Regions from separate parts of the Neobacillus sp. SM06 genome, predicted to be linked through region 4. Evidence: riboswitches for the same ligand, from Rfam matches in the RefSeq annotation. Region 4 holds a riboswitch; each other region holds the start of a gene.
What was found. Region 4 has a riboswitch for cyclic di-GMP ahead of ACQYAD_RS00325 (methyl-accepting chemotaxis protein). Riboswitches for the same ligand answer to the same signal wherever they lie in the genome.
Positions count from the first base shown of each region.

Region 1: another riboswitch for cyclic di-GMP. It lies ahead of ACQYAD_RS01765 (anti-repressor SinI family protein); the one in region 4 lies ahead of ACQYAD_RS00325 (methyl-accepting chemotaxis protein).
Region 2: another riboswitch for cyclic di-GMP. It lies ahead of ACQYAD_RS18375 (DUF5667 domain-containing protein); the one in region 4 lies ahead of ACQYAD_RS00325 (methyl-accepting chemotaxis protein).
Region 3: another riboswitch for cyclic di-GMP. It lies ahead of ACQYAD_RS02100 (hypothetical protein); the one in region 4 lies ahead of ACQYAD_RS00325 (methyl-accepting chemotaxis protein).

Region 1 is NZ_JBNWEO010000007.1:125,989-133,487, forward strand. Features, by position in the region: gene ACQYAD_RS01750 (IS6 family transposase) at 1-1,214, shown strand, start outside; one part of gene ACQYAD_RS01755 (IS630 family transposase) at 1,841-2,313, shown strand; one part of gene ACQYAD_RS01755 (IS630 family transposase) at 2,312-2,867, shown strand; gene ACQYAD_RS01760 (helix-turn-helix domain-containing protein) at 2,989-3,315, shown strand; cyclic di-GMP riboswitch class I at 3,570-3,661, shown strand; gene ACQYAD_RS01765 (anti-repressor SinI family protein) at 3,697-3,855, shown strand; gene motB (flagellar motor protein MotB) at 3,918-4,712, opposite strand; gene motA (flagellar motor stator protein MotA) at 4,705-5,499, opposite strand; gene ACQYAD_RS01780 (LysR substrate-binding domain-containing protein) at 5,668-6,573, opposite strand; gene ACQYAD_RS01785 (YeiH family protein) at 6,683-7,499, shown strand, end outside.
Region 2 is NZ_JBNWEO010000022.1:23,766-31,264, reverse strand. Features, by position in the region: gene ACQYAD_RS18395 (YdcF family protein) at 1-624, opposite strand, end outside; gene ACQYAD_RS18390 (uracil-DNA glycosylase) at 796-1,461, opposite strand; gene ACQYAD_RS18385 (DUF5317 domain-containing protein) at 1,927-2,502, shown strand; gene ACQYAD_RS18380 (bifunctional diguanylate cyclase/phosphohydrolase) at 2,685-4,523, shown strand; cyclic di-GMP riboswitch class I at 4,703-4,787, shown strand; gene ACQYAD_RS18375 (DUF5667 domain-containing protein) at 4,889-6,190, shown strand; gene ACQYAD_RS18370 (NUDIX hydrolase) at 6,480-7,007, opposite strand.
Region 3 is NZ_JBNWEO010000007.1:192,659-200,157, forward strand. Features, by position in the region: gene gabT (4-aminobutyrate--2-oxoglutarate transaminase) at 1-468, opposite strand, end outside; gene ACQYAD_RS02080 (GntR family transcriptional regulator) at 524-1,216, opposite strand; gene ACQYAD_RS02085 (MFS transporter) at 1,533-2,747, shown strand; gene ACQYAD_RS02090 (putative bifunctional diguanylate cyclase/phosphodiesterase) at 2,956-4,251, opposite strand; one part of gene ACQYAD_RS02095 (IS630 family transposase) at 4,392-4,947, opposite strand; one part of gene ACQYAD_RS02095 (IS630 family transposase) at 4,946-5,418, opposite strand; gene ACQYAD_RS02100 (hypothetical protein) at 5,498-5,953, opposite strand; cyclic di-GMP riboswitch class I at 6,152-6,240, opposite strand; gene panE (2-dehydropantoate 2-reductase) at 6,876-7,499, opposite strand, start outside.
Region 4 is NZ_JBNWEO010000005.1:21,941-29,439, reverse strand. Features, by position in the region: gene ACQYAD_RS00330 (phenylacetate--CoA ligase family protein) at 1-617, opposite strand, end outside; gene ACQYAD_RS00325 (methyl-accepting chemotaxis protein) at 646-1,728, opposite strand; cyclic di-GMP riboswitch class I at 1,856-1,948, opposite strand; gene ACQYAD_RS00320 (DinB family protein) at 2,078-2,551, opposite strand; gene ACQYAD_RS00315 (hypothetical protein) at 2,856-3,335, opposite strand; gene ACQYAD_RS00310 (VOC family protein) at 3,504-3,941, shown strand; partial or broken gene ACQYAD_RS00305 (SRPBCC family protein) at 4,033-4,311, opposite strand; gene ACQYAD_RS00300 (TetR/AcrR family transcriptional regulator) at 4,389-4,979, opposite strand; gene ACQYAD_RS00295 (ABC transporter ATP-binding protein) at 5,125-6,012, shown strand; gene ACQYAD_RS00290 (ABC transporter permease subunit) at 6,009-6,821, shown strand; gene ACQYAD_RS00285 (PDZ domain-containing protein) at 7,378-7,499, opposite strand, start outside.

The DNA of each region.
Region 1 (7,499 bases), on a different contig from region 4:
GTAAACCCTTAAAACCGGTTCAAAGACGTTCAAATACAAAAGCAATTGTACCTAAGTCAATGAACTGTCCAGCGTGTGGTGCTCCATCGGATTATCTTTATGCCAATAATGGAGGCAAAGGACAGTATCAATGTAAGGTATGTTCCTGCCTTTTTAACAATAAGAGTCGTTATTTGAAAGAGGCTATTCTTAAGTGCCCTCATTGTTCAAAAACCCTTGAAAAAGTTAAGGAGCGACAAGATTTTGACGTGTTCAAGTGCAAAAATAACGATTGTCCCTATTACCAAAAGAAACTAAACGGCATGTCTTCCAAAGAAAAGAAACGGTTTAAAAAGGATCCGCAGGCATTTAAATTACGATACATTTTTCGCCGGTTTCACCTTGATTTTAAGCCTCTTTCCAAGGAATCACCTGAACTTCCAGTAGTGGATTTGTCAAAGATTTACGCATCTCCACATACATTGGGGTTGATTCTAACTTACCATGTCAACTATGGCCTTTCAGCTCGTAAAACAGCTGCCATTATGCAGGATGTCCATGGTGTATCCATTTCACATCAAACGATTTTGAACTACGAAAACAGCGTCGCTCTTTTGCTTAAGCCATATATTGATCATTACCCTTACGAGCTTTCCGATCAATTTTGTGGCGATGAAACCTATATTCGAGTGAATGGTCACTGGCATTACTTATTTTTCTTTTTCGATGCGGTGAAGAAAATCATCCTTTCTTATCCGGTCTCACCGAATCGAGATACGGTTTCCGCTATTCGTGCAATGGATGATGTCTTATTGAAGATGAAAGAGATTCCAAAAGATTTAACCTTTGTGGTAGACGGAAATCCGATCTATCTGCTAGCCCAACATTTCTTCGCACAGCACGGCATTTCCTTTGATGTGAAGCAAGTGATTGGGCTGACAAACGACGATCCTGTTTCGACGGAATACAGACCTCTTAAGCAAATTATCGAGAGACTTAACCGCACTTTTAAGGGCAACTATCGTTCCACTCATGGCTTTGGGTCGGAACATGGTTCAGTTTCTTTTGTCACGTTGTTTGTGGCGTACTTTAATTTCCTTCGTCCACATGCAAGTTTAGAGGGCAAAGTCCCGGTAGTGAATCCAGAACTATCAGGGCTTCCTACAATGCCCGCGCGATGGACAAAGTTAATGGAATTAGCTCAACGCTGGATTATCCAGCAGCGGTCTACCTAACTTTTTGTTTAGCAGAGCCCTTGAATAAAACTAGCATCCGGCGAAGCGAACTCTTGACAAACCGAACTAGCCAATGGTTTAAAATGGAAAAACCAAGGGCTATTTAGCATGCCTTCTTTTTGTCCCCGTCGCCCTTGGTAAAGTAAACGCAAACCATTGGCGTGTTTGTCAAGAGCGGTTGCGGGGGCATACCCGCCCAGTAAATGGAAGAAATATTAAATCGCTAGGTAGTTTTCATAGAACTTTTGACACTACCTCTATAAATTCTTCGCTATTTATGCATATTCCGTTGAAAGTGCATCCATTCATACGCTCTTTTATATTAGCGCTATTTGATCAATTTATCAAAACAGTTTGCAAAGCTCGTTCCGTAAACAGAAAGAATTACGCAATTGCATGGAACTTTCTCTATTCTTTTGATAAAATGACTTTATATCTATACAGATAGGTGTGTGAAGCTCCATGATCGGTGATCGTGTAAAAAAACTTCGTTTGGAAAAAAAAATGTCTATATCAGAACTATATAAATGGAATTAAAGGATTTTAAGAAAATTTGTCCAATTCTTATAGGTAAATAAAACCTTTAGGAAGGCGGACACATAATGAAAATCCTTCAAAATGAAAACATGGATTCAATTCAGGAAGTTAAAGCTTGTATGCATGGTTTAAGGGATCTACGGATGTTTAAACGTTATCAGGCTATCCTCATGCATTTAAAAGGACGGACTTATGTAGAAATCGCTGACCTTTTAGAATGTACGGAGCAAACTATATATAACTATGTTCGAGCCTATAAAACTAACGGTTTGGAGGGATTAGTTCCCGGACAATCTCCCGGACGCCCTTGTCAACTAACAGAGGAACAAGAAAAGGAACTCTATCAGTTAATTGTTGAAAAAAAGCCAGCTGCTGTTGGATTTCCCGCAGAAATGAATTGGACTTCATTTCTTGTTCGCGATTGGATTAAGCAAACATTTGACATTGTTTATACGGACCGGGGTGTAAGGAGATTGTTGACTCGTTTGGGATTTAGTTACACAAAACCAACGTATACCCTAGCAAAGGCTGACCCCGAGAAACAGGAAGCGTTCAAACAAGAATTTGAAACGATTAAAAAAAATGATGAATGACGAAATTGATCGAATTCTGTTTCAAGATGAATCCATGATCAGGGACTACCAAGCTTTAGCCAATACATGGTTTCCTAAAGGGCAACAAAAAGTGATACCTACTTATGGAAAACATCACGGGGTTAAATTAATTGGTACCCTCGATTACGAAACAGGCGAAGTGTTTGTCACAGAAGAAGAACACTATGATGCTCAAGTTTTCCTATCTTTTCTTGAAAAAGTTGTAGTCAGATACAAGGGTGAGAAGATTGTAATGATACTGGATAATGCTAGAATCCACCACTCGAAACTGATTCAACCTTTTCTCGAAGCCCATAAAGATCATCTGCAACTTGTTTTTCTCCCACCATACAGCCCAGAGTTAAACCTAATTGAAGGACTGTGGGGATGGTTAAAAAAATCAATTATTTATAATGTTTTTTATAAAACGGTAGAAGAAATTAGAGTGGCTGTCCAGACATTCATTACACAAATCAATAAAGACCCTATGAAAATCGTTAATCGTCTATGTCTTAAGCTTTAACTATTGACTCAATTACACCTTTAGCCAGATTGCCAGGATCGGATTGAGCAATAAATAGCCTAAAACGATATTCGACAAACTCCGATGATTGCAGGTATATTGTGCTTAAATTTTGTAGAATATTGTCATTAATCTAGGAAATCGTTACAGAACCAAATTGTTTAGTTCCATATATATAGCTGATCAAGCTGGAGTGGCCAAGTCGTATTTAAGTTCGCTTGAACGAAATCTTCAACGGAATCCTTCCATTCAATTTCTTGAAAAAATTGCAAGCGTCCTCAATGTACCTGTTGACCATTTAATACATGAGCAAGAAAATCAAGAAGAATTGGATAACGACTGGATGAATCTCGTGAAAGAAGCAATGAACTCTGGTATTTCCAAAGAACAATTCAAGGAATTTCTTGAATTTAACAAGTGGAGGATCAATCAGCAAAACGACAATTAAGAAGCAAATCCGTTTCGATTGTAGTTTTTTCTAAAAAGTGTATTTTTGTTCCATTTTTCCATTAAACAACATTTTCGATCCGTTTACCTCTTCCATTTTGTCAAGATATGCTGAATATCGATGCAATTTGTAGCAAAAAAAAATTCCAAATAGACAAAAAAGAACACTCTGATTCGAACGAACTAGGTATAATCTACCTATGAGTGTAATAAAGTAAATTAGTCCTAAAAATAGAGAGCAAATTTTGGGGGAAATACAGAAAAAGGCAAACCTGTTGAAAGACAGGGACGCAAAGCTGCGGGTCTAAGGCGGAAATTTCATTTGCTATGATTGCCGGGTTGCCTGGAATACGATCGGTACTTGTATTTTAGGGGGGAGAATGTGATCAAAACAAAGGAACTTGCTGAAGAAATTGACCGGGATTGGATGGCACTAATGATCGAAGCAAAAAAAATGGGGATTTCAAAAGAAATTGTTCGTGAATTTCTGAACCAGAATGATATAAGAGAAGCAATTTGTAAGAATCCGTCAACTACATAAGATCAAACAGAAATGGTAGAAAGTACTCGTCGCCGAGTACTTTCTTTTTTTACGAGAATAATTCACGTTCTTGGGAGTATCAAAATTTCAACCCTTCGATTTTTCGCCCTGCCCTCTGGCGTGTCATTGGATGCGACCGGCTGGTACTCCCCAAAACCTTTTGCGCTGAACCAACGCGGATCCAGTTTGTCATTATGCAAAACGATCTTCATAAAGTTCACTGCGCGCATCACACTCAGTTCCCAGTTGGACTCAAATTTGGAGTTTCGAATTGGTACATTGTCCGTGTGACCACTGATAATAATATTTCTTGGCGGATTCATCACAAGCAAATTGGAAATTTCACCAGCGGTTTTCAGGTCAATGCTGCGGACTTCCGCACTTCCAGAATCAAACAGAACATTATCGCGAATCGTCACAAGCAAACCTTCACTTGTTAACGACGTTTGCAGCTTATTTGCTAACTGGTTTGCTGTGATGTACTGATTCACTTTCACTTGCAGCTCTTTCAGTTCTTTTTGATCCTCTTGCATCGCTTTTTGCTTTTCCTGCTCTTGTTTTAATTTTTGCGGATCTTCAGCCATATATTGATTTTTTTGTAAATCTTTTTTTCGCACATCCGGGGCGTCCGAGCTGCCTTGCGGAATAGTAGTTTGATAATTCAATAAACCTGTTTCCCCAGTGAACATTTCGTTAAAGGCTTTTGATAAAAGCTGGAATTTTTGCGCATCAACGGAACTCATGGCAAAGAGAACAATGAATAATGCCAAGATCAGTGTTAACAAATCTGAGTACGGCAAGAGCCAAGCTTCACTCATTTCTTCCTCTTCATGCTTTTTCTTGCGACGTTTACTCATCACGACCCACAACACTTTCTTCCAGAATCTTCTTCCGTTCTCCTGCTGGCAAATACGATGCGAGCTTTTGCTCAATCACCCTTGGTGCCTCGCCTTCCAAAATGGATAAAATTCCTTCAATCATCATCTGTTTTACTTTTACTTCCTGCTTTGATTTACGTTTTAATTTATTGGCAAACGGATGCCACAATACATATCCAGTGAAAATCCCGAGTAATGTAGCAACAAATGCAGCCGAAATAGCACGTCCGAGTTCAACAGTATCGTTCATATTGCTGAGCGCGGCAATCAACCCAAGTACGGCGCCCAATACCCCGAGTGTCGGGGCATAGGTTCCAGCTTGGGAGAAAATTGCGGCACCGGATTGATGGCGCTCTTCCATCGCCTCAATTTCCTCAGAAAGCACATCCCGTATGTAATCAGCGCTCTGCCCATCAACTGCAAGCGACAGCCCATTTTTTAAAAAAGGATCGTCCACTTCGCTCGTTTTCGCTTCAAGGGCGAGCAGTCCTTCTTTTCGTGCTAGCTGGGCCCAATCGGAAAACAGGCGGATCAATTCCGCTTGATTGACCGCCTTTTGTTCTTTAAACACAACGCCAAAAAGTTTTGGCACTTTTTTAATTTCACTTGTTGGAAAAGCAATGGTTACCGAAGCAATGGTTCCGGCAATGATAATCAGAAATGCCGCAGGGTTCGCCAAGGCGACCAAGCTGACCCCTTTTAATACCATTCCTACGCCAATTGCCACAAAGCCAATAATCAAACCTATAATTGTCGTTAAATCCATTTATCTCTCACCTGCATCGATCGTATTCGCTTCGAATTTTTCTTTCTTAAAAAAACATCCTCTTTCTCTTTATTTCGACAAGATTCACTGAATCTTAATAGCTTATAAGAATTTTCATTAAAGATGCAGGAGGAAGTTGTTGATCTTTTATGCCAATCGGAAATCCTCCTAAGATTCTGAGTTGCCTCGAGCAGCAGGAGCGTTTTCATTTAAAAGCTGAATAAACGTTTCGGTTGCCTTTTTATTTCGCCCAAAGGATGAAAATATGTAGGAAAATTTCCGGATAAATACTTCGTCTTTAATTGGAATGATCGAAAGATGATGATTTTCGACTTCTCGTGAAATGGCATACTCCGAAAGCAGGGACAGCCCCATATTTCGGATCACAGCTTCCTTTACCCCGTGGGTGCTGCTAATCGAAATCATGTTCTTTGCCTTCAACGCATGGGAACGAAGAACATGTTCCAAAAAGACCCTTGTTCCCGACCCTTTTTCCCTTGAAATCCACACTTGGTCCTGGAGCTGTTCAACTGCCATTTCTTTTAGCGAAAGCGGATGATGGTGTGATGCAACAATTTTCAACTCATCTTTCATAAACGGATATACAGCTAGACTTTTTTCATTGCACTGCCCTTCAATTAAACCAATATCGACGTGAAACAGCTTTACGTGTTCGATAATTTCATCCGTATTTCCAATAATCACTTCGAGCCTGATCCCTGGGTATTGCTTGCAAAGTTTTTCCAAAAGACCAGGAAGAACGTATTCCCCGATCGTAAAGCTTGCGCCGATCTTGAGTTCAAGTTCAATCGAGTGGTGATGGTCGGCAATCTCTTCCTTGGCTGTGTCATAGATTTGCAGGATCTGCTTTGCTCGTTCATACAACAATTCACCAGTGGAAGTAAGTTGAAGCTGCTTTGGGGAGCGGACAAAAAGCGATGTATCAAATTCCTTTTCCAAATTTTGAATGTGAACACTGACACTTGGCTGGGAAATTAGCCGTTTTTCCGCTGCTTTTGTAAAATTTCCCTCCTCAACGACTGCGACAAACGTCCGTAAGGCATCATAATACATTTAATTGTCTCCTATCATTAAAATTATTAATATTTTACATCAATAATATGTATTTCACTAATACTCTATCATACGCTACAGTTAACTTACAGAGAAATGGAGGGGAAAAATGGTGGAACAACAACAACAAATACTCGCCAAATCACAATCCAATATACTGCCTTTTATCAAAGGCATGTTACTGACACTTATCATTGCGCTTGTGGCAAAGGCTTTGGCAGGACTTCCGATTTTATCGATTATGGGGCAATTGGTTCTTGCTATTTTGCTTGGTATGATTTTCAGTGCGGCATTTACGTATCCTGTCTCCTACAGTGCAGGAATTGCTTTTTCAAATAAAAAATTGCTGCGGCTTGGCATTATTCTTTTAGGCATGCGGCTCAATTTAGCCGATATTTATCACGCGGGCTCGAAAGTGTTTTTCATTGCGGTTATTAATATCATCTTCACATTGATTATCGTATATAGCATCAGCAAATGGTTTGGGGTGGAAAAAAATCTTGGCATTTTGACTGCCTGCGGAACGGCGATTTGCGGCGCAGCCGCCGTTGTGGCCATTGCCCCGCAGATTAAAGCAAATGAACAGGATACAGCAATCGGCGCTGCAACAGTTGCCGTTTTGGGTACCATTTTCACCCTGGTTTATACTTTTTTGTATCCGATCTTGAATTTAACGGCAAAAGGATATGGCGTCTTTACAGGTTCTACCTTGCATGAAATTGCCCATGTCATCGCGGCAGCAGCTCCCGGCGGCGCGGAAGCAGTTGATTTAGCGGTGATCGTCAAATTAACGAGGGTTGCCTTATTGGTGCCTGTTGCGATTATCATCGGCTTCATCGCTGAAAGGGGAAAGGAAAAATCGGAAAAACGCAAAAAATCGTTCTCTTCCTTGCCCATTCCATGGTTTATCTTTGGCTTTCTTGCTG
Region 2 (7,499 bases), on a different contig from region 4:
CGGATAGGGCTGTACACTTACCCCCTGCTTTTCAAAATGAAGGACAGACCGTTTCATGTGAAAAGCGGAAGTAACCACTATTGGGTATTTAAAATGGGAAGCCGTCAATATCTTCTTTGTATATATGGCATTCTGTTCAGTATTTAAGCTTTTACGATCAAGTAAAATTTTTTCCCGAGGTATGCCTAAGCTAACAAGCTGCCGCTTGGCAATTTCCGCTTCATTACCTGAATCTTTGAAAACGGATCCACCTGAAATGATGATGGGCAGGCGGGTTTTTTTATACATTCTGGCAGCTGTTAAAATGCGGTTCGCACTATGGCCACTCAATTGCCCCGCACCATCAATGTCTGCTGTATCTCCTGTTGCCCCGCCGCCCAGCACCACAATTACATCACCTTTGATCGATTTCGGCGGCTGGTACATTTTTTCCAAAGAATGAAGCAGAAGTTCGCCGGTGATTTCGGCTGAAAATAGATAGAGGCCAAGTGAAACAATCAGCAAAAAACTGCCTGTCCCTTTTTTCTGGCGGAAAAAGAACCATATGCCTGCAACGAAGAGAATGAGAATAAAGATTCCCGGCGGTAAAAGAAAGCCATAGATAAATTTAATGACGTAAAGCACTGACTCGCCCCCCCTTTCGCCTATTCCTTTTTAACGAATCGTGATTGGGATGAATTGCTTCCTCGAAACGCTCTGCTCATCCCGGATTGCCATCCAACTTTCTTCAATTGTTTTCGCACCGCATTCCTTTTAAAATCACAAGGCGTGAACTCCTCACTATCCAGAATGCCCTTATAATTCCCAATCAATTTCCTTCTGTCCGATTTGGCGCAAAAATGCGTTTGTTCTTGAGAACGGCCTGCTGCCAAAAAACCCGCGGTTAGCGGAAAATGGGCTTGGATGTGGGGATTTTAGGATGAAATGCTGCGGCGATGTCATAAGCTGCTGCTTTTGCTGGGCAAATTTCCCCCAAAGTATAAACACCACCGGTTTCTCACGTTGATTTAGCACTTCGATCACTTTATCCGTAAATGTCTCCCAGCCGAGATCTTTATGAGAATTGGGCTCACCGGCACGGACAGTTAAAACGGCGTTTACTAGCAGCACTCCCTGCTGCGCCCATTTAACAAGATAGCCGTTATCCGGAATCAGGCAGCCGAGATCTGCTTGAAGCTCCTTGAAAATGTTCTGCAATGACGGCGGCACTTTTACTCCTGGCTTTACAGAAAAACTTAATCCATGTGCCTGCCCAGGTCCATGATAAGGATCCTGCCCGATAATCACAACCTTTGTGTCTTGAAAAGAAGTATAGTGCAAGGCATTATAAATGTCGTACTGATCGGGATAGACAACCGTTGTTGCGTACTCTTTTTTTAAAATTTCCTGCAGCCGCTGATAGTAAGGTTTGGTAAATTCACTTTCAAGCAGCGGTGCCCAATCGTTTTTCAAAATTGACATCCTCGTTCACTCCTTTCTCCACTAGTCCTATTTAATGGTTTTCAATTTTCCTTCTTATGACACACTTTGCAGGTTTTTCAACCATTTCGCGGCATGACGGTCTTTGTTATAACCCACTCTGCCATTTTTCATAACCAAAACATCCATTTTCTACTATACACACAATAAAACAATCTCCAAGTATATCGATTCTTTTATATTATAAAAAGGGTCGCATCGCAGCTCAATTGAAAGCTTCTTTCATTCGATATTTATTTTTCAATACCCAAACACTCCATGGCCCAATTCAATGAAAAAACTTACAAGTCTATCATCACCTAGGCACTTAAATCACTTTGGCGTCCTCTGTTTGTCTTGAAATCTTAACCCTTGTTCAGTTATTATAATGATGGGGTATAAGAAAAATATTCAATCATAGGGATATAATACCTTCGTAATCTATTAAACTACAGGTGGTAACGAAAAATGGTTTTTGATGGCATGATTTTGTCTTTGATTGTCGGATTTTTTCGAAAGGGAAATTTAAAAGGGTTATCCTCTTTAAACTTAAAGGCGGGATGGATTTTTCCTTTATTGCTCGGCATCGAAATTCTCATGTTTCTTTTTCAAAACCGTTTTTCGTTTCTTGGACGAGCCAGCGGGTTTATTTACATGCTTGTATACATTGCCGGTTTACTATTTTTGTTTATGAATCGCAAACAAACCGGCTTTATGTGGATATTGATTGGAGTATTTTTGAATTTTTTTGTCATGGTTTTAAACGGCGGGAGAATGCCTGTATCAGAACATGCTGCATCCATACTGGATCCAAGCTATTTCGAAGCACTGAAGGGTTCTTTATATGCCAAGCATCAGGCCTTAACGGAATCAACGAAGCTTGGCTTTTTGGGTGATATCATCCCACTGACAAAGCCCTATCCCCGCACTCAAGTCATTAGCATTGGCGACATTATTATGAACATCGGAATCTTCCTTTTTATCCAGCATTTAATGGTACCGATGCAAAGGGATAAAAAGGTGAAGATATCAAAATCCATTTAAAGAAGGTGAAAAAAGTGAAGAAAGCTGAGGGAATCAAATTAACAAATGTATTGTTTAATGCACTTATTATCGTTTCTGCTATTGTTGCTTTAACTTCTGGATTTAAACTATTATAATTAAAAAAGGAGGAGTTTGTCTACTGAAAAACTTCTCCTTTAATTAAATATTGAGAGAGATGAAAAATGCAATTTTTTAAATCCCCAGCCCATTCTTATCTTTTTTTTGTATCCCTTTCTGGAATAATTGTCTTTGCAAGTCTCATTAATCCTAGATTTTATCATTATGGCGATTTGGTTACTATTTTATTGGTTGCCGGTACAATCTTAATGCTAAACTACTTTATGATTGAATTGCCACCAAAGGGTAACCATTTTTCTATGGATTCATCTATATTTCTCGGAGTTCTTTTTTTATTTGGTTTACAAGATACTTTAGCTATTTTGTTCCTATTTGCTATAATTTTTGCATTAATTCTTAGAACAACTGCTTGGTGGAAACATATTTTTAATTTTGGTATGTACACACTAATGATTTCATCAGCCTACTATGTTTATTTAATTTCTGGCGGAGTGATTGGTGAAATTACCATAAAGAACCTGTTCCCAACTATTTTTTCTTTTATTATTTATTTTACTACAAATATTATTCTTATTGGTGTCTATTTTATATTGTCAGCTTCAGGAAACTTAAATTATATAGTTAAAGGTTTAATTATCGAACCGATTTCTACTTATATTGTTACTATGTTGCTTTCTCAAGTACTTGTAATTTTAATAAATTCACAAAAGATGTATGGACTTTTTCTATTTATATGTATTTCTATACTTTTATCTTTTGCATTCAAACAACATTTCAAACTATTTAAAGAAATTTCAGAAAAGGCTAACAAAGACTTCCTTACTGATTTGAACAACCATGGTTATTTTAAAGAACTTCTTGAAAAAAATGTAAAGTTTGCAAATGAAACGGGTCATCCGCTTAGTCTCGCGCTTTTGGATATCGACGATTTTAAGAAATACAATGATCTTTACGGGCATATTCCGGGCGATCAATTGCTGAAAGAATTCGGCCACCTTTTAAAAAAGATTGCTGATGAAAGAAATTTTATCGTTGCCCGGTATGGTGGCGAAGAGTTTACCATCTTGATGCCGAATACAAATCGAAATGAGGCCTTTCATTTTGTAAATGATTTGCGAAAAAAAGCAAATGACACCTATTTCTATGGGGTAGAAGGTCTACCTTATGGCTGTTTTTCCTTTTCCGCCGGAATTGCCGAGTGGGAAAAAGGCATCTTAAATATATCTGACCTCATTCATAAAGCAGATCTAGCAATGTACTCGGCAAAAGAGCATGGAAAAAATTTAGTGCACCTATTTAATGAACAAACCGATTATTCCGTGCAAAAATCACTGAATCTTGAAAAAGATCTTGAGGAAGCGGAACAGCAATTAAAAATCTTTTTATCAAAGGATGTCTATACATACCGACACAGCAAACGTGTGTATCAATATGCCGTTGATTTTTCAAAAAAGTTGCAGCTGACCGAGCAAGAAAGAAAAACACTTATTCTTGGTGCGCTTATTCATGACATTGGAAAACTGGAAATCCCGCGAGATATCATTAACAAAAAAGGAAAACTGGACCCCCATGAATGGGAAATCATGAAAAAGCATGTTACTTGGGGGAAAGAAATCATTTCAACCAATAAAAAGTTTGAGGATTTGATTCCTTTAGTGGAACTTCATCATGAGCGCTTTGACGGGAATGGCTATCCGTATGGCCTGAAAGGAAAAACGATTCCAAAACTATCGCGGATTTTGTGTGTCATCGACTCTTTTGACGCCATGACAACCGAACGGCCATACCAAAAGACCAAGACATTTAAAGAAGCAATCATTGAATTACGTGCATGTGCCGGCAAACAATTTGATCCGCAATTCGTCGAACCGTTTATTGAGCTAATTGAGCAGCTTGATGCTGAAACATGTGTGGGAACGGCTGAATATGCGGAAGGTGTCTGAGATTGCAGATTTACGCAACCTATAAAGAATTTCAACAAAAACGTCCCAGATCCTGCATCGGGACTTTTTTTACTATCCGAATGAACAGGTCCAAAGTCGGATGTTTTTTTGTCGAAAAAATGCAAAAATATGAATCGTAGGAGTAACAGCAAAGACACAACGAATTTAATAGATTCTTATTTTTTCAAAGGCAAACTTACTGAAAAGTAAGGACGCAAAGCCTACAGGTCTAAGGTGAATTGCTATGACGGCTGGGTTGCAAAGAATGGGATATCCTGTCCGTTTTAGGGATACGATCGATTCTTGCAAATAGCCTTTTGCAAGTTTTTTTATTTTTTTTTAAAAGAAACAAGGGGGAAACGTGAATGGATTTCAAAGAAACGATTCGAAATGCAGCAGCAAGAGCTGTAATCACGGGAACAATCGCATTAAGTTTGAGCTTCTGGGGAGGAAGTGCCTTTGCAGAAGGAACAACCACCACCACCGACCAAGCCACTCCAACTGTTGAAAGCACAACAACTTCTGGAACTGCAGCAGCCTCCACTCCAGATCAAAGCAGTTCAACGACTGGGCAACCTACGTCCAGCCAAACAACGGCAGATTCAACTCAGACGTCTACAAATACGAATCTATCACCAACAGATTCAACAACAGTCACAAGTAGTACACCCAGTCTACTTCCAGGAGATTTCTTTTATTTTTTTAAATTATTAACTGAAAATATTAAATTAGCGTTTACCTTTACTGACGCGGACAAAGCGAAGCAAATTGCCCAATATGCCCAAGAACGGTTAGCCGAAGCGAATGAATTAATGAAGCAAGGGAAAACAGATTTGGCGCAACAAACAATTCAGAAGGCCATTGAAGAACAACAAAAAGCAGTCGATACTGCTAAAAAAGCAACCGCATCAACAAAGGAGAAAACGGCCGATCCTGCTCAAACAAGCGGAGATCAAACAGCTAGCACTAGCCAATCAAGTGGTGGCCTAACCGCAGAAAAGGCCGACTTACCATCACAGCTTCAAACGCAATTTGGTCAAACGATCCTAGCATTGCAAGCCGCTATTGAAAAAGTGGACAATCCAAAGGCAAAGGAGGCTCTTACAAAAAATATTGAAAAAGCGATCGAACATGTAGACGCAAAACTGACAAAACGATTGGCAAAGCTTCAACAAAAACAGAAGACAGAAGATCAAGCCGCTTCAAATGACGGAGCAGACCATCCGCAAGCTTCAACAACGACACCTGCTAATCAAACAGCTGATGTAAAGACCGAAGAGGACCATTCTAAGGACAACCATGTCGAAGAGATAAAAACCAAAGGGATTGATCAGCCTAAACCTGTTAGTTATGAGCGAAATAAATCGAGCGAACAAGAAGGAAGACAACCAGAAAAGAATAAAATGGCTGCCCCAGCACAACCAGCCACAGTAACCAATGTTCAGCCAAAAAGGGTGGAAGCAGATGTTGAAAAGAGCCCTTCTATTATCCAAAGTCAAACACCGGCACAAGCTCAGACTCCAGCTCCTGCCGTTCAACCAGCGGCCGAGGAAAGTGAAAACTTGAAAAAAGCAGAAGAAGCAAAAAAACAAGTTGAGCGCGAACATGACAATAACAAGAAAAACAAAGAAGATAAAAAAGGAAACAACCGCGGCAAGGATGACTAAAAAGGCCAAGGAAATGTTGCAGGATTGGGTACCAAGTGAAAAAAAACAATTTAAACACGTATGACATTGGAGATGACTGGGAACACAAAATTTTAGTAAAAAAAATAGAATCGGTTCCTGAAAAGCTCTCTCTCCCAATCTTGAAAACAACCGGAGCATTGCTATACGACCTACCATTAGGCAAACCACTCTTGCACTTGCGACGGCTTCGAGTGGTTTGCTTTATTTTTTACCGGTATCTTCACACCTTACTGATAAACATCCGACAAATATCGCAGCATGTCGCTTTCTAATCCGTCAAAAACTTATACCGCAAGATGGCGGCTAACCCTGCGCCGTGCTTGAACTCGCCTTTTGCGACCATTTCCTTCAGCTCTTCCATTGGAATAAAGTGCAGCTCAATTTGCTCGCTGCTTTCTAACTTTTGCTGCGAAGCTTTTAGTCCCGCTGCCGCAAACAAATAGATTTCCTCAGTCGTCGAGCCTGGAGATGGAAAAAAACTGCCCAATTCGAGCCAATGTTCGGCTACATACCCTGTTTCTTCTTCGAGCTCTTTTTTTGCAACCGCAAGCGGAGAAGTTTCCGAATGATCAATCATGCCAGCAGGAAGCTCCCATTGCCAGCTTTTTAATGCATGTCGGTATTGTTTAAGACAAATAATGTCTTTATTTTCCGTTATGGGTAGTACACAGACCCCTTTGGCAAAATCCAAAAAGGAAAAAGTCTTTTCCTCTCCATTTGGAAGAATCACCTTGTCAATCGTAATTCCGAATCGATCCACTTTTTGATTGTTCGAACTATTTATTTTCCATGCCATCACATTCACTCTCCGCTTTATCTATATTATCGTTTAACCTACTTTTCATTTTACCATCACATTTCTCCCCAATTCTATTTATATCCTTTCGAGCAATTATGAAAATCATTTTTTGAAAATTCCCCGTGATAATGGGCACCGAAAGAACCATTCGGTAACTTGCAGAAGCCACTTTTTCGCTTTATGCAGCTTTTGTCAAAAAGAATTAGGTTGTCCGTAGACAAATTTCTTGCTTTTTCATCTTTCAAACATGCTACAATTAGCCAAATGAAGTAAGCGCTTACACGTAATGTTTAGAACCAGGCTAAAAAGGAAATAGTTAGTGTATATTTGCACTTTTTACGAGGAGTGATTCTCATGGAAAAGCAAGGGAATTTCCTGGTTGGAATGTTTTGGGGAACATCGCTGAGCGTGCCGTTATGGATCGCCTTTTTCGGTTGGATAAAAATCGTCCTTCACTTCTTGTAAAAATACCAATATATAGAGCAGCAT
Region 3 (7,499 bases), on a different contig from region 4:
CGCTAACAGCGTCCGGCCATGGAAACCGCGTTCGAACGAGATAATCCCTTTACGGCCAGTGTACTTTCGGGCAATTTTCACGGCATTTTCAACCGCTTCTGCTCCACTATTCGCAAAAAAAGCTTTTTTGGCATGGTCGCCTGGTGTTATCCGAATCAACTCCTCTGCCAACTTCACATACGGTTCATACATCATGACATTGAAGCAAGTATGGATATACCGATCTAACTGATTTTTTAAAGCCTGGACAACACGTACTGGACTATGACCCACGTTTAATGTTCCGATTGCTCCGGCAAAATCAATAAAGATATTCCCGTCAATGTCTGTTAATAAGGCCCCCTCACCCTTTTCGGCAAAAGTTAAGACTGAATTGGACGGACCACGAGCAACAACCTGATCCTTCCGTTTTAATAGTTCTTGCGCCTTTGGTCCAGGCACAGCAGTTTTCATTTTAATAGACGACATAATGTATCCTCCTATACGTGTACAATGATTGTATACAATTAACCCTACTAAAAAATTACTTGGGCGTGTATCGAGTAATGATTTGTTCAATCGATAACGCATGATTTAATTTTTTCGTGAAATCAATATCTTTTACGATGAATGGAATATGTTCAATGGCAAGTTGTTTTGCGCGATTGGCATCTCTTTGATGGATAGCATCATACATGGTACGATGCTCATGATTGGAAAGAGTGGTATTGGTTTCTGCCACATCATAGAAGGTTTGAATGATATGGGTTAAGGAAAGAACTTCTTTTAAATATTGAATTAGATACGCATTCTTGCAAGCTTCGATTATTACCATATGAAAGGACTGAATCGCATGAAGGGCAAGTTGAGGCTGATTCTGTTGATAGTAATGTTTCTCTTGATCCAAGTAGATCTCCATCTTTTTAAGATCGGATGAATTCGCCTTAAGTGCTGCTAGATATGTAGCTTCTGGTTCTAATATTTGCCTTACAAAAAAGATCTCTTCTGCTTCTTTAGGAGTCGGGCAATAAACGAATGCTCCCTTATTTGGTATAAGTCGGACTAACGATTCATACTTCAGTCGAGATAGCACCGACCGAATTGGAGTTCGACTCACACCAAATGCGTCAGCAAGAGAGGATTCAACTAATTGTGTGCCCGGTGTAAGCTCTGCATTAAAAATAGCGCTTCTTAAAACTTGATAAATCTGATCTTCCCCCATTTTTGAATGTAACAAACTATTCCTCCCTTCCGTTACTTTATATTGCTAGTTTAATTATTTTATTCTGAAAGGTCAATATATTTATAATATTTTAATAATTTTGACTGTTATATAATCTAACATAAACAGAGATTCTGAATGGGAATTAATAAAGTAGGTGGTAGCAAATCGGAGAAAGCAGTAATTGTTCAAGAAGGGGAAAAAGCCATGCGGAAGGGAATGTTTCATTTTTTCCAATTTAATAAAATTGTTATTTATCAATTTTCTAATTTATTTGGTTGTGATAATATTTAGGATGACGAAATACTTTTTGGGGAAAGAAGTGTTCAGAATGGATCAACAGGCGAACGCAAGACGAAATTTAGTGATTATGTGGTTTGCCAATTTTTTTATTAATGGTAGCATGACAATGGTTTTGCCGTTTCTTTCATTGTACATTGAATCATTTGGAAAGTTTTCAGAAAAATATGTTCAGCACTGGTCAGGGATCACGTTTGGGGTTACCTTTGTATCCGCATTTATTTTTTCACCGATTTGGGGAAAAGTGGGCGATCGCCATGGGCGCAAAAAGATCCTTCTTTTTTCGGCTTTTGGGATGACGTTGTCGGTCTTTTTCATGGGGTTTGTTCATTCCGTCTGGCAATTGTTTATTCTGCGCTTTTTTATGGGGTTTTTTGCCGGCTTTATTTCCATGTCCCAAGCGTATATTTCAACGCAAACGCCAAAACACATGGCTGGCCGCGTACTCGGAACATTGCAAACGGGAACGATTACCGGGGCTTTGCTTGGCCCCATTCTTGGCGGGATCATCGCCGATTCAGTCGGCTACAGCACAACGTTTAAATGGACATCGCTCTCCATTCTTATTTCAGGACTGCTTGTTTTGGCAACAAAGGAATACAAAATTGCCGATAACAAAGAAACGAAATCCATTTATACGAGTAAGGAAGTTATCCGCCACCTTACGCGCAATCCCGTCTTATTAACGGTTTTATTTATCTCGGCGCTGATTCAAATTGCCCATTTTAGCATCCAGCCGATTTTATCACTGTATGTGAGTGAATTACATGGAAAAGAAAACATTGCCTTCTATTCGGGAATCGCTTTTTCGGCCGCCGGGCTTGGCAACCTGTTCATGTCAAGAAGCTGGGGGAAAATAGCGGATTTGCATGGATATGTGAAGGTTTTGATTATATTGCTGTTTGTGGCGGGATCGGTCTATTTGCCTGGTGCGATTGTGACGAGTCTGTGGCAGCTTGTGCTCATCCGCTTTGTGCTCGGAATTTCACTTGGAGGCATTACGCCTGTTCAAATCGCCTTCCTTCGCCAGGAAGCTCCGATTGCGATGCAAGGAGAAGTCATCGGCTACAATACGAGCCTTCGATTCTTTGGTAATATCTTTGGTCCGATGCTTGGCGGGTTTATTTCGGGTTATCTCGGTTTCTCAGCTGTTTTTGTCAGCACAAGTCTCTTGCTACTGATTAGCGGCGTGATCCTTTACACAGCAAGCCACCGCCACCCGGAGCTCGTGAACCATTCGGTTTAAAAAATGAACCATTCAAGAATGACATTGAATCGGCACCCTCGATTTACGGAAAAAGCGTACAATAGGTTGTCAAAATAATAAGCCTTGTTATCAACTCCAGCATCTGACGCCCCCCTCCCCCTTAACCTCTATCATAAGCATAAACTTTTTTTGTAAAGCAAGTGTTAACCAATTGTAATAATTCAATTAATAAAGGGAAGCCGACTTTTCAGCAACGGCTTACCTTTTTTTCTACCGTAAAGGCCTCTGCTTCGTTCGCGGTCATTGGTTTTCCCAATAAGAAGCCTTGCCCGTAATCCGAACGGTGATCCAAAAGAAAACGGAGGTGCTCCGCCTCTTCAATTCCTTCAGCGACCGATTTGATGTTCAGTGTTTGCGCTAGATTGATAATGGCTTTCGCAATCTTTATCGTTTGCTGATCTTTATAAAGATTCAGTGTAAACGACTTATCCATTTTCAAAAAGCTGATTGGCAGCTCGTTTAAATACGTTAATGAAGAATAACCGGTGCCAAAGTCATCAATGCCGACTTCAATGCCCAATGCTTCGATTTGCCGCAAAATTTTGCTGGCATATTGTACATCTTTCATTAGCATGCTCTCTGTTATTTCAAACTGGAGCTGTTCAGGAGGGAAATTGGTTTCGGTCAAGATCGTCTGAATTCTTTTTACCAGCGTTCGATCCTCAAATTGCTTGGCTGAAAGGTTCACCGAAAATCTGGCCGGCAGTCCTTTCTCTCGCCATGACTGCCCTTGCTCACAGACCGTCTTCAGCACCCAATGACCAATCGGGATGATCAACCCTGTTTCTTCTGCAATCGGAATAAACTCCGCGGGAGATACCATGCCAAGCTCTGGATGGTGCCAGCGCAAAAGAGCTTCATAGCAAACCAATTGATTCGTTTTCAGATGAAAAATTGGTTGATAATACACTTCCAATTCATTTTTTTCCAGTGCAGTATGCAAGAAATTTTCCATAATAAAGCGGTTAATAGAAGTAGATTCCATTTCTTTTTGGAAAAATTGAACCCCATTTTTCCCTTGATCCTTGACCGCGTACATCGAGATATCCGCTTGTTTCAACAGTTCATTCATATTCTTTCCATTTTCCGGATAGAAACTAATGCCAATGCTCCCTGTCATCTTGATATTCAGCTTGTTAAGGGTCACTGGTTCCGAGATTTTGTCCAGTATTTCCCTTGCCAGTTTTTTTGATTCAGAACGGTTCCCACTGTGTGCATGTTGATGCAGAACAATAAATTCATCGCCGCCTATTCGTGCCAAAAGATCATCCGGACCGATGCAGCTTTCGATTCTTTTCGCCATTTCTTTTAGCAAAAGATCGCCGTAATCATGGCCAAATGTGTCGTTGATCGATTTAAAATTGTCCAAATCAAGAAAAATAAACGCTAAGTTCGCTGATTTCACCTGATCGTACTGAAAATAATTTTGAATGAAAGACCGATTATATATATATGGAACTAAACAATTTGGTTCTGTAACGATTTCCTAGATTAATGACAATATTCTACAAAATTTAAGCACAATATACCTGCAATCATCGGAGTTTGTCGAATATCGTTTTAGGCTATTTATTGCTCAATCCGATCCTGGCAATCTGGCTAAAGGTGTAATTGAGTCAATAGTTAAAGCTTAAGACATAGACGATTAACGATTTTCATAGGGTCTTTATTGATTTGTGTAATGAATGTCTGGACAGCCACTCTAATTTCTTCTACCGTTTTATAAAAAACATTATAAATAATTGATTTTTTTAACCATCCCCACAGTCCTTCAATTAGGTTTAACTCTGGGCTGTATGGTGGGAGAAAAACAAGTTGCAGATGATCTTTATGGGCTTCGAGAAAAGGTTGAATCAGTTTCGAGTGGTGGATTCTAGCATTATCCAGTATCATTACAATCTTCTCACCCTTGTATCTGACTACAACTTTTTCAAGAAAAGATAGGAAAACTTGAGCATCATAGTGTTCTTCTTCTGTGACAAACACTTCGCCTGTTTCGTAATCGAGGGTACCAATTAATTTAACCCCGTGATGTTTTCCATAAGTAGGTATCACTTTTTGTTGCCCTTTAGGAAACCATGTATTGGCTAAAGCTTGGTAGTCCCTGATCATGGATTCATCTTGAAACAGAATTCGATCAATTTCGTCATTCATCATTTTTTTTAATCGTTTCAAATTCTTGTTTGAACGCTTCCTGTTTCTCGGGGTCAGCCTTTGCTAGGGTATACGTTGGTTTTGTGTAACTAAATCCCAAACGAGTCAACAATCTCCTTACACCCCGGTCCGTATAAACAATGTCAAATGTTTGCTTAATCCAATCGCGAACAAGAAATGAAGTCCAATTCATTTCTGCGGGAAATCCAACAGCAGCTGGCTTTTTTTCAACAATTAACTGATAGAGTTCCTTTTCTTGTTCCTCTGTTAGTTGACAAGGGCGTCCGGGAGATTGTCCGGGAACTAATCCCTCCAAACCGTTAGTTTTATAGGCTCGAACATAGTTATATATAGTTTGCTCCGTACATTCTAAAAGGTCAGCGATTTCTACATAAGTCCGTCCTTTTAAATGCATGAGGATAGCCTGATAACGTTTAAACATCCGTAGATCCCTTAAACCATGCATACAAGCTTTAACTTCCTGAATTGAATCCATGTTTTCATTTTGAAGGATTTTCATTATGTGTCCGCCTTCCTAAAGGTTTTATTTACCTATAAGAATTGGACAAATTTTCTTAAAATCCTTTAATTCCATTTATATAGTTTGAGGTTAAGGTGTCTTTAATGGTTAAGTTTTCAAGATCAATGGTTTGGGCAATTAAATGACCGGCTGTTTGCAGAACAGAGTGGTCATACCCGCTAAATTCAAATGGCTGTGAATGAATCGCCAACAGCCTGCCAAATACCACTCCAGTTTTTAACACAATCGGAACCTCAGTAAAATGTCCGCTGCGTAGCAATGTAAGCAGCGGATCCGGCTTTTCGACATCAGCAGCCCCCACGAGCCGGCTCCCTTCGGATAGGAGGGTTTGCCCACGATTAAATGCTTTTATTACGGTACCATCACCGTTCTCATCGGCTGTTAGAACAAACGTATTCACTGCGATTGTTTTACTCAAAATTTCAAATACATGCGTAAGAGTAGTATTTAAAGTTTGATAGTAAAATAAATCTCTCAGATGACCGCTCATGATTAGACCCCTTTTTTACCTATTTTAATCCAGCTGAAATAATAAATGAAAACTCGCCGACTGGCGAGTCCTTTGGACGAAGACAGAGGCGTAGTTGAATTTATGCGTTCAGAATTTATCCATATAAATTCTGATTAGCCAAAAAAAGACTATCCCTTCATCCAATGGAATAGTCACTTCTCTCTCTTGATCGTGCTATTCGGCAGCTGGCTGTCATGGGTGCGTTTTCACCGTTAGACCCTATAGTTTTGCGCCCCCATTTTTCAATGGGTTTGCCTGTTCGTAGCTATTTAATTTTCTAGGCTCATCGGCACCCGGACTTTTTTCACAAAAAATGCTGATTCCCTATAAAAAAGGGAACTACTGCTAAAACTCTAGTAAAAATTACTTGCTTCTTAGTATATACTAAATTTTCTTATAAAAAAAGGGGAAAGTGGTAGAATTTTGTCAAAATGTGTTGAAAGTTTGAAGGTGGAAACGATTGGGGGGAGGAGACTATAGAAAGATTTCCTCATACAGTTTTGGCGCTCTTTTCTTAATTTGCTTTAGTAGTTTCTCCATTTATAAAACCATCGTCAATATTTAAAAATTTCGAATTCATTGTAGTCGCTTTTCTTCGTTCATTGCTACTTCTAGAATTGGATAATTTTCGGCAACTTCCGATGAACCATTTCCTTACTAAGCAAGGAAGATCTACTTATCGTATAAAAACTCAATCCCTACTTAGTAAGGTTTATTTGCTGTTTTTTGTAAAACTACAAAAAATTCTTCAAATCCCTTGAGATTTTATCCTCATTTTATTTCGTTTTCCAAAACGCTTAAACTTCTATTTTAAAGCGCTTTGTCATTGTTCAATCACAATGGGAATTCAATTATGATTGAAACGATTTGTTGAAAATGCTTGCCTTTCCCGGATTTTTTTCTATCCAAGCAGTTGCTGATAGATTTTCAAATTAGCGTAGACGGCTTCGAGTACTGGTGTGGCAATTTGTTCTTTTCTCGCGATTTGGAACAGGAACCCATGCAGGTGATCCGCTTCAACTGGCAGCTGTTTTTCCATATCTCGTTGCATCGACGATTTCATTTCAAATCCTAGCCCGTCAATTTGCTTCATTAAGGCTTCTGCCACATGGTCAACAAGCGGTGCATCGACGGCTTTCATCACGGTGATAATTTCATGCAACAAGTGCTGTACCGTTTCCCGGCCGTTCGGCTGTTCGCGAATCGGGCCGATCGGGGCGCGCATTAATGTTGTGATACCAGACATCGTCGAAATAAACAAGTACTTTTGCCATAAATCACGATTGATATTGTCACTTAAACGGAAATTTGCATTGGCGCCACTAAAGCTTTCAGCGATTTTTAAAATCCGCTCCGATTTTTCTCCGGAACGCTCACCGAAGACGAGATCGTGAATTGGGCTCGTCTGGATGATTTCACCCTTTTCTCCAAGTGTTGCTTCAATAAAACAAAGACCGCCAAGCACCTTTTCTTCACCAAACTCTTCTGCCAAGATCCCGAAATGCAAAATTCCATTGAGCAGCGG
Region 4 (7,499 bases):
AGTAAATAAACGGGGACACCCCATACGTTTTCAAGATGTTTTTTCCTAGATGGTGTCATCAGTTCCCCGGCCAGAACGAAAGCGCGAAGATTTGGATTTGGAAGCAAGACACCCATTTGTTTTCCGACCTCATATAATTTCTCCGCTTCAGACGGCAGCATTGTGAGAATGGATGGATTCGTCCGCTCAATGATTTCCACAACACGTCTGTCTGGCGTAATCATACTGGCTTTATCTACAGCAATATGACCAGCTCCTACTCTGGCCGCAGACCAATAAAAGATAAAAGAAGGGATGGCCATGGCAAACGGAAACCGATTCAACACAAGGTCTTTTTCATTAAGCTGGAGGCTTGAGTTCAATACGACATTTACCTCTTGTTCAATATCCTTATGAGTAAACCAGCTTGGCGTTGGTGTTCCGGTTGTTCCACTTGTCTCATGATAGGTTGCGATTTGATCAATGGCTGTGCCGATAAGATCATAAGCATCCGCATTTCTTAATTCCGTTTTTGTCGTAAACGGGATACCCAGCCAATTTTCAAAATGCTGACCTGCTAATTTTTCCTGATAAAATCGAGATTTGAGTGCAGCGTCGATAAAAGGTCTATATTGCATGAATTCATTCCCCTTTCGTTTTATCTGATCATTCCTTTGCCTTCTCAATCAGAATCGCCATTTCCTCTATCTGTTGCTGAATGGTTTTTGTTAATTCATTGATTTTTTGGACACCGCCCATTTGAACCTTTTCTGTATACTCAGTCAAGCGACTGATCTCCTGTGATCCAGCTGAGAGCTGCTGAACAGCCGCAGATACATCAAGAATCTGCTGGGAGACATGATTAATTTCCCGCTGAATCACTTCAAAAGAGTGTTTAGCCTCATTTACCGCCTTTGCCCCATTCTCGGTTTCTTTTTTTCCTTCCTTTGTAAGTTGTACTGATTTGGAGACCTTGTCTTGAATGGCTGAAACAATATTTGTGATTTTCTTCGTTGAATTGGTTGCTTCTTCTGAAAGTTTGCGCACCTCATGGGCGACAACGGCAAATCCTTTTCCATGTTCGCCTGCTCGTGCTGCCTCAATTGCGGCATTTAACGCCAAAAGATTGGTATTTGCCGAAATCTCCGTTATTGTATTGACAATTTGGCTAATTTCACTTGAGTGACTCGATAAATCCATAATCGTTTCGGATAATTGATCAACTTTTTGATGGATTGATTCCATTTGCCCGATTACCGTTTCAATTCGCTTGAAGCCTTCTAGTGCCTCTTCCGAAGAAACTTTAGACAAGTGGGAGACCTTTGTGGCGCTTACGGCAATTTGCTCAATACCGCTAGACATATCAGTAATGGCAGCAGTGCTTTTTTCAACATTTTGCGACTGGATCCTAGCACCCTTTAATACATCTTCTGATATATTCATCAGTTTGCTCATGTTTTGCTTAAAAGCAATTAAGGAAGAGACAAGTTCGGAAAATTTCTTTTTTGTCTCTGCCTCCAAAAAAGACGGGGCTTCACTTGCTGCTGCTGTTTCCGTCACTGCTATTAGATTTTCAACAGGTACCTTTTTAACCTTTAAAATAGTTAAAATGAAAAATATAAGGGAAAATAGGACAACAAGTCCGAGTTCCCATGTAAAATCTTTTACGCCAATATAGGCAATGAACAGACTGTTCGGTATAAAAAATAAGACAGAAACCGTAAGAAATAATTGATTTTTTACCTTCATTCGATCGTTTCCTTTCTTTCTATTTCAAAATGGTGTCATTCATGATCGTGATTCTGCTGTCCCTCCTTAGGGAAAAACACAAAAATAAAGCCCCTACAACAGTTTGTAAGGGATGTGATAGAACCGCTGCTGCAACTGGCTGACATGATCGATCGTATGACCGACTTTAGTCCCTTTAGTTTTGTGCCACTTTGTTTCCAAAGTTTTACCCTTGTATTCATTTACTTTTTTTATCGTCAAAACATAAGAAAGAATAAATAGTACTTTTGACTCAATCGTTTGGTAGTTTGGTTTAAACGCAAAGAAACTGAGACACGAGATACGCCTCAGTTTGATTCGATTGCCAATGCTACTGCTTGTTTTGTGCTTCAAAACGTTTTTTCACCCGTCTGATTTGCTCGATATGACCTTCAACATGTTCAATAGAATGTTCCAAAATCTCTTTAAATGTAAGCGGGCCAGCAACAGTATGGGTTCCAGTCCGAAAATAATCTTGTTCTGTTAATTGCTGGAGAATTGGCAGAAAGCTTTCGCGCATCGATTTGAATAGCTGAAGATACAATTGGTGATCTAGTTGTTGGGAATGCAGGCGATCTGTCCATAATTCTTGATCAAAGGCAGTCAGAATCGGGTTCTCTTCTGCCAAAACCGCCTTCATCCGATGGATATGTACCAGCTCTGCATCTGAAACATGAATAATAATTTCCGTGATGCTCCAACTAGTTTCGGATGGTTTAAACAATAGCAGTTCTTTGGAAAGGCCATCGACTTCATTTAAAAGCTTTGAATACCCTTTTTGGTATTGCTCCATTAACAATTCCATTCTAAATCACTCCCCTTTGCTCATGATTATAACAGACTTGGAATCACAGCTTGCTCATTTAGCCAATCTTTTATAAGATCGTCTGCCGTTCTTTTCTGAAATACAATGGGAAGTTGTCTGCTGAATGGGGAAATAGATTGTACAGATGTCGGATTCACAGGGGGAAGTTCTTTATTTAAAAGCAGGTTACAGTAGTTTTAAGGGCTAAAACAAACACTCATCATCAGGGGACTCTTCAGGAATTAAATTTTCTGTTTCATAAAAAACAAAGGCCATCAACGCTCCAAAAATGCGATCAATTAGTTCAAAGCTGAAGATGACCTCTAACTTGAGCCAGTTCTCTTTCATTTTTCACTGTCTTTTCACAAGTATGGTCTTGATCCCATTTCATAAAAGTGAGCATTTTCTGCATTTCTGAAAATTGTTTTTCACTTTCATTACGTGAAATAAATTGTTCATCTTTTACCTCTTGTAGATCCGATTTCATTTCTTGCAGGTCAATCTTCATTTCTTGCTGATCTATCTTCATATCTTGGAAGTCGGCCTTCATATCCTTGATTTCAGCCTTCATATCCTGGATGTCAGTCTTCATATCCTGGATGTCAGCCTTCATATCCTGGATTTCTCTTTTCATTTCTTGCTGATCTGTCTTCATATCCTTGATTTCAGCCTTCATACCCTGCAATTCACTTTTCATTTCCTGCTGTTGACGATTTAAACTGCCTACCATTGTTATTAACGTGGTTAACATTTCTTCCAATCTGTCAAGCCTTTTTTCGAGCATGTCCATTCACCTCCTTCTCTTCACATTATACTATAATTTCTTTCTGAAAAAATACAATCGGAAGAATTTATAAAAGAAGGGTATTTCCCTGTTTTAAGCGAATTAGAATTTCAAACAAACCGTACACGAAACGGTATTAAAATAACAGGAACATAGGAGGTATGAGAAATGAAGATCAATAGAATCGATCATGTGAGTATAAACGTAAATGATCTTTTAGAGGCTAAAGCGTTTTTTCTTGAGTTAGGACTTGAAGTGCAGGCGGAATGGGAATTGGCTGGAGAACAGTTGGACAGAATTGTTGGGCTTAATGATGTTAAAACGGCATGTGTAGGCTTGGGGATGCCAGATGGTCAAGTATGGATAGAGCTAGTCAAATTTTATTCGCCGTCAGATGAAAAAGTTATTCAGCAACCTTTAGCAAATACGCTGGGGATCCGACATATTTGCTTTGCTGTTGAAGATATTGAAGCCATTGTTGAAAAATTGAAAAAGAGGGGTACGGAAATCTTTAGTGAGATCCAGCAATATGAAGAAAGGTATAAGTTATGTTACGTTCGTGGCCCAGAGGGAATTATTTTAGAGTTGGCGGAGAAAATCAAGTAAATATCAGAACAAAATAGGGTACAGAATCGCAATGGTTCTCATACCCTATTTTTTATTCCTGTTATGCGGAGCGCAGAGCATTACGGAAAATCTACTTCAGCGACTCCACTAGCTCGCTCAAACGATCCCAAGTTTCAGTGATTCCCTGCAGCATGCCCATGTCCATGACGGTGTTGAGAGCCTCTTCAGAAACATATTCAGCACGGTTAATCAGCTTTGTTTTTCCACCCAAATCGATGAAATCCAATGTGATTTCGGTGGACGGCATGGAATCATTCAAATTCCCTTCGGCATCCGAAAAGTAATCAGTATAGACGATCTTATCCAGCTCGATAATCTTCTTATAGACCCCTTTGCCCCATGATTCCATACATCAATTGACGTAGCCGTATAATCCTGAGAAGCACATAATAAGACAGCACAAAAACGCAATTTCAGTTGAGGATCCTATTCTTTCCCACAAATTCCGTATAAAAAAATATGGAGCATTTCATTCATTAAATTCATGTTCCCAGTTTGCTGAATTGAATCGTAAAGCTCATTGGTATACTTCATACTGAAATTAATAAAAACAAAAAGACCTTCGTTTGAAATCTTATCTGAAATTTTCCCATTTTTTCTCCCTTCTTCAATTAATTGAAGGAAGGCCGGGAGAATCCTCTCATTGTACTCTTTTTCCATAAATTGAGCGATTTCTTGATCTTCTTTAACAAGCCGCATAAAAAAAGGAGTTAAAGAGCTTAGTGAGGATTCTCTTTCTTGTAAGATGATGGATTCAATTTTTTCTTTAAAAGTATAATCCCCGTTCATATTTTCTAAAAAATCATTAAATGAGTCTTCAATATATTTCTTTACGGCCTCTCGTAACAAAGCTTCTTTATTTCCAAAATAATTGTAAATGGTAACCTGAGAGACATTAGCAGTTTTGGCAATGTCCGCTATTCGAATTTTACTAGAATCCCATGTTTTGAGCATTTCTAATGTTGTTTGGATAATATTTCCTTTTATTTGGAAGGCTCGTCTTTCAAAACCATTCATTTTCATCATCCTACATGCAATTTATTAATAATGAAATTATAACACAAAGATATTTCATCATTCTATTGACAATAGTTATGCCCAAACGTAATATAAATTATGAAATAAGAAAAGATAAATATTTCATAATTTTGGAGGTGGAAAAATGCTGGAGGTTCAACATTTAACAAAAAAATTTAAAAATGGAAAAGGGATCTTTGATGTTACTTTTTCAATAAAGAAGGGGGAAGTCTTCGGCTTTCTGGGACCTAATGGGGCTGGAAAATCCACGACTATTCGCCATATCATGGGGTTTATGAAACCTGAGAGTGGATTTGTCAAAATTGATGGATTAGATACATGGACAAAACAAGGAGAAGCACAAAAATATATTGGTTATTTGCCGGGTGAAATTGCTTTTATTGAAGGAATGACCGGAAAAAGTTTTTTGGACTTTATGACAGAAATGCAAGGAGCAAAAGGTTTCGCAAAACGAGATGAATTAATTGAACGATTTCAATTTGATGTCAACACCCCCATTCGAAAGATGTCAAAAGGAATGAAACAAAAGGTAGGAATCGTGGCAGCCTTTATGCATGACCCTGAAGTCATTATTTTAGATGAGCCAACATCTGGTTTGGATCCGTTAATGCAAAAAGTATTTATTGAACTTGTCCTCGAAGAAAAGGCAAAAGGAAAAACATTTTTAATGTCTTCACATAGTTTCCCTGAAATTGAAAGGACATGTGACCGGGCGGCAATTATTAAGGATGGAGTGGTCATTGCGGTAAAGGATATACACGAGCTACAATCCATGCAGAGAAAGCTCTTTGAAGTGACATTTCAAAACCAATCAGATGTGAAAGCGTTCTTGAAATCTAATCTGCAAATTGAGTCTTATGAAGGAAATCGAGTGAGGGTGTCGATCCAAGGGAATTATGATGCTTTTATAGAAGAAACCGCAAAATATCACGTACGGAACATTGATATCTTTACACAAAACTTAGAGGAAATCTTTATGAATTATTATGATAGAATGGGGGCTTCAAAATGAATTTATCACTCTATAAACAGATGATGAAAGTGAATATAAAAGGAGTGATGAATTACGCCATTGGTGCTGCTTTTTATATCTTAATTGTCGTATGGATTTATCCAAGTATGGAAAAAACAGCCAAACCCTTAAACGATTTGTTAAAAGTAATGCCGGCTGGAATGACTAAGGCTTTTAATTTGCAAAATGGTTTCGGAAGCTTCGAATCGTTTATGTCAGGTGAATTTTATGGAGTATTATTTACTTTAATCGTTTCCATTTTTTGTGTCACAGTGCCTATACAATTAATGGCGAAATTGGTGAACCAAGGATCGATGGCATATTTATTATCTACTCCAACGACAAGAGGAAAGGTTGCATTTACACAAGCAAGTGTTTTCATAACAGGATTATTTTTAATTTCGGCTATTACAACCATTTTTGGTATTGTTGGTGTTCGTATTTTTGCTGATGACACTAGTTCTTTTCATGTAGAGCGATTTATTCAGTTGAATGTAGCAGCTTTTGCCCTGTTCTTTGCATTAGGAGGAATTTCATTTTTGGTTTCGTCCCTATCTAATGATGAAAAGAAGGGCCTTGGAATTTCAGGGATGATTATTTTTGGTTTCTTTAGCTTGGATTTCATTAGAAAAATTAGTGACAAAGTGGACTGGTTAAAAAATTTTACTCTTTTTACATTATATAAACCTTCTGAAGTTGTAGTGGGCAAAGGAAATCTCATACAGGACTGTGTTATTCTATTTGCCATTGGCCTCATTGCATTTATCATAAGTATTTTGACATTTAAAAAGAGAGATTTGCCATTATAATTTAGGGGAATCAGGAAACAAGGCTGCTTTTTTAGAAAAAGAGCCTTGTTTTTTATTTGATTTTGTTAAATTTGTAATTTCTTTAAATAGGATTGATCTGGTACCATCAGCCAATTACTTGACTATTAAATTTAAAAATTGGAACCGGTTTATTGCTGTACTGGCAAAAGGGAGAATTTACATAATTGGAAGTAAATATTAATCTTATCAAGTCATCTAAAGAGTAGCTTATGAGTCCACTTAATCTCTCCATATTATCAATAAATGAATTTAATAAATTTCCGTTTTCACTTCTCCATTTTACAATTTCCTACAAGTATTACAAAAGATAGATATGGCTAACTTTTTCATAAAAATTTGCTACAGTTAACCTCAATAAGTATCCAGCCAAGCTTTCGTCTGCAAATGGCTTTGGAGTTATTAATAATTTTTGATTCTTAGTCATGTCACCAACCACCATTCCCTTATATAAAAATAACGCCTTAAAGAATACCTTCAAGGCGTTATTTTTTATATTTTCCACATGATTCTAACTAATTATGAATAATCACAAAAACTACCCAATCTTCTCTCCATAATCTTTCTCGTCCTGAACGAACAAAATGCCAAGTTCATGGTGGTCGCCTTCGTAAAGCGCCCGCTGGACAAAGCGGACCTCCCCATTTGTATCGATCACTT